DNA from 3 places in the Pantoea rwandensis genome. Region 3 is predicted to be linked to each of the others. Evidence: riboswitches for the same ligand, from Rfam matches in the RefSeq annotation. Region 3 holds a riboswitch; each other region holds the start of a gene.
The links. A riboswitch is a leader RNA that binds a small molecule or an ion and turns the genes downstream of it on or off. The one in region 3 is predicted to bind thiamine pyrophosphate.
Positions count from the first base shown of each region.

Region 1: another riboswitch for thiamine pyrophosphate. It lies ahead of thiB (thiamine ABC transporter substrate binding subunit); the one in region 3 lies ahead of thiM (hydroxyethylthiazole kinase).
Region 2: another riboswitch for thiamine pyrophosphate. It lies ahead of thiC (phosphomethylpyrimidine synthase ThiC); the one in region 3 lies ahead of thiM (hydroxyethylthiazole kinase).

Region 1 is NZ_CP009454.1:4,015,047-4,017,309, reverse strand. It holds gene thiB (thiamine ABC transporter substrate binding subunit) at 1-790, opposite strand, end outside; TPP riboswitch at 838-932, opposite strand; gene sgrR (HTH-type transcriptional regulator SgrR) at 968-2,263, opposite strand, start outside.
Region 2 is NZ_CP009454.1:252,254-254,516, reverse strand. It holds gene thiC (phosphomethylpyrimidine synthase ThiC) at 1-1,049, opposite strand, end outside; TPP riboswitch at 1,140-1,240, opposite strand; gene LH22_RS01100 (Rsd/AlgQ family anti-sigma factor) at 1,497-2,003, opposite strand; gene nudC (NAD(+) diphosphatase) at 2,092-2,263, shown strand, end outside.
Region 3 is NZ_CP009454.1:2,007,967-2,010,229, reverse strand. It holds gene thiD (bifunctional hydroxymethylpyrimidine kinase/phosphomethylpyrimidine kinase) at 1-258, opposite strand, end outside; gene thiM (hydroxyethylthiazole kinase) at 255-1,040, opposite strand; TPP riboswitch at 1,074-1,169, opposite strand; gene LH22_RS09180 (hypothetical protein) at 1,494-1,697, shown strand; gene ahpF (alkyl hydroperoxide reductase subunit F) at 1,764-2,263, opposite strand, start outside.

The DNA.
Region 1 (2,263 bases), 2.0 Mb from region 3:
TAAACTGCTGCGCCAGTTTCGGCTGTTTGCTGCTAGCGAGCTGAGCAGCCACTTCCACTTGCAGATAATGGCCTTCGCTAAACGGCGCAGCGGCGTAGTTATCTTTCTTCTCTTCAATGATGTGATAAGCGGGAGAGGTGGTGTAACTCAGCACCAGATCGCCTTCGCCTTTCAGGAACAGGCCATAGGCTTCGCTCCAGCCCTTGGTGACGGTGACCGTTTTCTGTGCCAGCTTCTGCCAGGCGTCAGGTGCTTTATCGCCATACACTTTTTGCATCCACAGCAGCAGGCCTAATCCCGGCGTGCTGGTGCGTGGATCTTCATAGATCACACGCAACTTTTCCGGGCTTTCGACCAGTTCTTTCAGGCTTTTCGGTGGGTTCTTCAGCTTGTTTTTATCGTAGACGAAGGCGAAGTAGCCGTAATCGAAGGGAACGAAGGTGTCGTTATGCCAGCTATCAGGCAGTTGCAATTTACTGGTGTCGACGGTGCTTTTCGCAAACAGGCCGGTTTTTTCGGCGGCTTGCACGAGGTTGTTATCGAGGCCCAGCACCACATCGGCTTTGCTGTTTTTGCCTTCCATCCGCACGCGGTTGAGCAGTGACACGCCATCTTCCAGCGCCACATAGTTCAGTTCGCAGCCGCACTCGGCTTCAAAGGCTTTTTTGACGGCAGGGCCGGGGCCCCACTCTGCAGAGAACGAGTCGTAGGTGTAAACAGTAAGAACAGGCTTGGCAGCTAACACCGGGGCAGAGACCAACAGCAACACGGGCAAGACTTTGTTTAACACTTTGCGCTCCTTGAGGAGAAGATAAAGTTGAGTCGCAAAGGATCTGAGTTATCGCTCATCTCAAATCCCTACGCCGGTATGAGCCGGATCAGGTTCGACGGGTTTCTCTCAGCCCGATACCAGGGCACCCCGTTGAGAACGGCTTATTTTAGACACTTCTGTGACAGCGCGAAAGTGTCACAGCTCCGGTGGTGCAAACCAGGCCGATTTAAAGTCAAACCAGCCGAGCGTGTTGAGCCGCACACCGCGCATACTGCGCTGGCCTTCCAGCATTAACCAGTGATGGAAGAGCGGATGAACAAAGTCGCTGTTCACCAACTGTTTGCTCCACTCGGCCAGAGGCAAGGCTTTCTGTCGCCACTGTTGTGCATCTGCGTGCCAGTCAATCGGAACGCAGTGATGCATGAGCGGCAATTCGTAGAGCTGCGCAAACAGTGCGTAGTCGAGCGGCAGAGTGAAGTTGACGCTGCCGAGCCAGATGTCACTCTCTCCTTCACCTTCGAACCATGCTTCATAACTCAGCTCGCGCGTGATCAGTTCGACACCCTGTTCAGCCAGCAACGGGCGCAGGGCGTTAGCAATACCTTCATGCTCAACATGATGGCTATACCAGCTGATGGTCAGTTGCGTTAGCCCATCAGGCTTTTCGGCCGGGGTGAGATCGCGGCGATGGTGCCAGCGCGGTAAGAAACCGTATGCCGGGAACCAGTAGCGCTGATAGCCCACACCCGCATGGTTGAGCAGGGCAATCGGATTGAGCAGATAGCTCACCCAGCGGCGAAAATGGGTATCCTTACCACGCTCTGAGCGCTGGTCGAACAGCAGGAAATAGCAGCCTTCTTCCAGACGGCTCTCTTCTGACTTCTCATCGGCGGTTTCCCCCTGCAGCTTCACGCCGGCATACACCAGCTCGTCGCTGATTTCCGGCAGCACCCAAATCGACACGTCATCAATCAGCGCGCGATAGCCAAAATAGTCATCAAAGGCGGCAATTTTCAGCTGCGTCTGCTGATTGCGTACCACACTGTAGGGGCCGGTGCCGATGGGTTGACGGGCAAAATGGCGCAACGTCGGCCACTCACGCGGCAGGATCATGGCGCTGACGCTGGCCAGCAGCCAGGGCAGCCAGTCATCAGGCTGCGTCAGATGAATATCCAGTGTCCAGGGCGCGGGAGAGTGCAGTTTATCGATATGTGAGAACAGCGGCTGACTGCGGACACGTTCCAGTGAGGCGATGATGTCTTCCATCTCCAGTTCGCGGCCGTGGTGGAAGCGAATCGCGGGTCGTAAAAAGAAACGCCAGTTGAGCGGGGAGGTTTGTTGCCAGTGGTGGGCGATATCCGCTTCGATTTCCCCCTTTTCCTCATTTATTCGCGTCAGGCCGTTAAAGATTTGTCGCGCCAGATGAGTTTCCGAACGACGCAGCGGCGAGCCGGGCAGCAGATTGGGCAGCGGGCGGTAATAGAGCACGCG
Region 2 (2,263 bases), 1.8 Mb from region 3:
CCGGTCAGACGTTTAGCCGTCATCGGCACATAGCGCAGCAGCACACCGGCGTGAATAGTGAAGTAATCCACCCCCTGTTCTGCTTGTTCGAGCAGAGTATCGCGGAAGATCTCCCAGTTAAGATCCTCCGCCACGCCGTTCACTTTCTCCAGTGCCTGATAAATGGGCACAGTGCCAATCGGCACCGGGCTGTTTCGCAAAATCCACTCGCGCGTTTCATGGATATAGCGTCCTGTGGAGAGGTCCATCACGGTATCCGCGCCCCAGCGTGTTGACCACACCAGTTTCTCCACTTCCTCTTCAATCGATGAACTCACCGCTGAGTTGCCTATATTGGCGTTCACCTTCACCAGAAAGTTACGGCCAATGATCATCGGCTCGGATTCGGGGTGATTAATATTGGAGGGTATGATAGCGCGACCGCTGGCAACTTCCTGGCGCACAAATTCGGCGGTGATATTTTCCGGCAGATTGGCACCGAAACTGTGGCCCGGGTGCTGTTGCAGTAGCACTTCACCACGAATACGTTCGCGGCCCATGTTTTCTCGCACCGCAATAAATTCCATCTCGGGTGTAATCATGCCCTGACGTGCGTAATGCAGTTGCGTGACGCAGCGGCCAGCTTTAGCACGGCGCGGCTGCGGTAACTGCTCGAAGCGCAGGTGATCCAGCCCTTCATCGGCTAAGCGTTGCTGGGTGTATTGCGAACTCAGTTGGTGGATAGCCTCACTGTCATCGCGTTCGGCGATCCAGTTTTCACGTAATCGGCTTAATCCCCGATGCACATCAATGGTGGCCGCGGGATCGCCATAAGCACCCGCCGTGTCATATACCGGCACCGGCTCGTTGTGCTCATACTGCGGATTCTCTTTTGTACCGCCAATGTGTGTTGGGCTGAGCTGGATTTCGCGCATCGGCACACGGATATCCGCTCGGCTGCCGGTGATCCAGATACGTTTGGATTGGGGGAAAGCCGTGCCCTGCAGCGAATCGATAAATTCCTGCGCTTGTGCACGTTGTTCACGACGAGAAGTTTTAGCAACAGACATAGCAAATTTCCTGAATTAAGGGGAAGTTGCTTGTCCAGAGTTCGGAAGGAGTAACAGGGACGATGCCGGGCGCCAACACGCATCGCTCTGTGAATGTCTACTCTTGTTCCCTTCGCAGGTACTAACCTGATCAGGTTCCGCGGATCCCGAATAAACGGTCTCAGCCCCTTAGGGCACTCCGACAAGGTTGAATTTTACGATATAAGCTACTTTGCTTGCCATTTCACGCCTGGGCAGTGCTCGTGTCCGTCACGTACTACGTGTACGCTCCGGCCCCTGCGCGCTGTCCGAGCGTGGACTGGCTGCGCACGCTACACTTATATCGCAAAATTTGACTCTAGATTTCTTTAAAGAGACGCATAAAAACGTGAATAGGTCTCAACAAAAAAGCCCATTCAGCATAAGAGGGCTTTTTCGGAATAACAAGTTTTTTACATGGGCCCGAGGTTAAGCGGGGCGAGCCATGCTGCTTTCGTTGGCGACCGGTGGGCGTGCCAGCTGGTTATCCCAGGCGAGTTGCACCAGCTTATCTTCCAGCGTGAAGCGCGACTCCAGTACTTCACCCACTTCGGATAATGCCTTCTGGAATTCTACGCAGTTATCGTCGTTGATGGCCTGCTGCAGATGGCTGTCATACAGTTGCATCATGCGATCGGTATTCGCTTCCAGAGCGGGATAGAGTTGGGCGGCCGCAATGAGCGGGCTATCGCCCTCCATCTCACTGATAATGCGTTCATAAATACTGAAATGACCGGTTGAGAGGTAATCAACCAGGCCGTGGCAAAACGCATCCAGCGCCTGTTCATCCAGAGCACTGAGCGCCTCTTTGTGTGGCTTGATGCCAATTAATGCGTAATAGCTGACAAGCAACTGTCGGCGCGCGCGCAGCCACGCATCAACGAGTTCATTATCGCCACTTACACGCCTGGCCAGGTCATCTAACTGGGTAAGCATATGGGGCTCCGGGTGAGTTATAGTTATCCATTCCACACTTAACATCAGGATTTCAGCGTGCCATTTGACGCTAAGGACAACGAATAAGATGCAACGTGAGATCTCAAGCGTAGACGCTGGCTGGTGGATTGTCAGCCATGAACAAAAACTTTGGCTACCGCAAGGTGAACTGCCGCATGGCTTATCCGGCGATTTTGGCCTGACAGGAAAAACCGCGATTTTGATTGGTGAATGGCAGGCGGAGAATGTCTGGCTGATAC
Region 3 (2,263 bases):
AATCGCGGTTTCAGACAGCATGCCGATTTTGGCGGCATCGATGCGCACATCGTCCAGCACGGAATCCAGCTGCGCACCGACGAAATCAGGTTCGATGCGATACACCGACTGCACGCCACAGGTGTTCTGCGCCACCAGCGCGGTGATCACGCTGGTGCCATAAGCACCCAGTGCGGAGAAGGCTTTCAGATCGGCCTGAATGCCCGCGCCGCCGCTAGGGTCAGTACCAGCAATGGTTAAAGCATTAATGCGTTTCATACGGTGACCTCCAGCGTCCAGAGGTTATCCAGGAAAGCCGCGACAAAGCTGCCTGGCCCCTGAACGGCACGTGCCGCCTGTTCACCCGCCAGAGACATCACACGGCACGCCGCCGCCACATGCTGTAAACGGTCGCCCGGCAAGCTGCTGAAGGCTGCGACCACGGCTGAATGCGCGCAACCGGTGCCTACCACGCGCGTCATTAGCGGGCTGCCGCCAGGAATCGCCAGCGTGCGTGTACCATCGGTGACGTAATCGACTTCGCCAGTGACCGCCACCAGCGTGTGGTAATCCTGCGCCAGCTGTTGTGCCGCGCTCAGTGCCGCATCGGTCTGATGCACGCTGTCCACGCCGCGTCCGCCGGCAGCCTGGTTATCCAGCGCGAGGATTTCCGACGCGTTGCCACGAATCGCGGCGGGATGCAGGCTTAGCAACTGTTGGCAGAATTCGGTACGTAACGAGAGTGCGCCGACGGCCACCGGATCGAGCGTCCAGGGCGTGCCGACTTTGGCTGCGGATTGCACCGCCGCCAGCATCGCATCGCGCCGGTCGCGGGTTAAGGTGCCCACGTTGATCAGCAGCGCATCGGCAAAGCTCACAAACTGCGCGGCTTCTTCCGCATCGATCACCATCGCAGGCGAGGCTTGTAGAGCCAGCAGCACATTGGCAGTGAAGGTTTGCACCACGTCATTGGTCATGCAGTGCACCAGCGGTGCCTGCTGACGCAGCAGCTGTAGGGATTGCGCGAGTTGCGCGGGGGTAAGAAGGTCAGGCTGTGTCATAAAACTCCCAACCGGCGATCAAGAAGGCGAATGCGGTCAGGCATCTGACTTCCCTACGCTGGCATTATCCAGATCAGGTCAGCGGGTGTATCTCAGCCCTGTTTAACAGGGGCACCCCGAGTCATGGCATGGTGAACATGCCGCACACAGGATAAGGGCAGTTCGGGGGGTTGTAAATCGTGGTGCTTTGAAAGACGCGGAAAACGGCACTAAATCAAAATAGTTAAAATCATTCGACAGGCTGAATTTTAAAAAAAGCTATATCGGTCAATTATCATCATTAAATAATTCTCATCTGAATTTGCCAGATTTATTCTAATCACTGAAAAATCGACTAATAAACACCCGCCTTCGCATTCATTGATGCACATCAACGCCCCGCCCGCTGTGGCAAGGCCTAATCCCCCTCCGGACTTGAAGAGAGTCACTGCCTATCCAATTCCGGAATCGATAATGATCTCAAAATTATTCAGCTTTATTCCGCACGCCCATAAATGGCACGACATTCGTATTTCGCGTAAAGGCGCAATTTGCCCTTCCGGCCGCCACTATTTTTCTACCCATGTTGAAGCGCAATGCAAAGGTTGCGGCGAGCGTTTGCATAAAATTTATTATCGCGACATCAGCGATGCGGAAGCACGCCGTTGGTTAGGATGAATAACAGGCAAAAAAAAGCCCCGTAACATCTGTTACGGGGCTGCTGCGTGGCTATCGCAATAAAACTTATTCAGCCGGTTGGGTGCGGATCAGGTAATCAAACGCGCTGAGTGAGGCTTTCGCGCCTTCACCGCTGGCGATAATGATCTGCTTGTACGGCACCGTGGTGCAGTCACCGGCCGCGAACACGCCTTTCAGGCTGGTTTCGCATTTGGCGTCGATGATGATCTCGCCCATTTTGTTACGTTCCACCGCGCCTTCGAGGAAGGTGGTGTTGGGCAGCAGACCAATCTGCACGAAGATGCCGCTCAGCGCGATTTCATGGCTGGTCTGGTTGGTACGATCGATGTAACTCAAGCCAGTCACTTTGCTGCCGTCGCCTTTCACTTCGGTGGTCTGGGCATTCAGAATCACATCGACGTTTTTCAGGCTGCGCAGTTTGTCCTGCAGCACTTTGTCGGCACGCATTTCGCTGGCAAATTCCAGCAGCGTCACGTGCTCAACCAGGCCAGCCAGATCGATAGCCGCTTCAACACCAGAGTTACCGCCGCCGATCACCGCCGTGC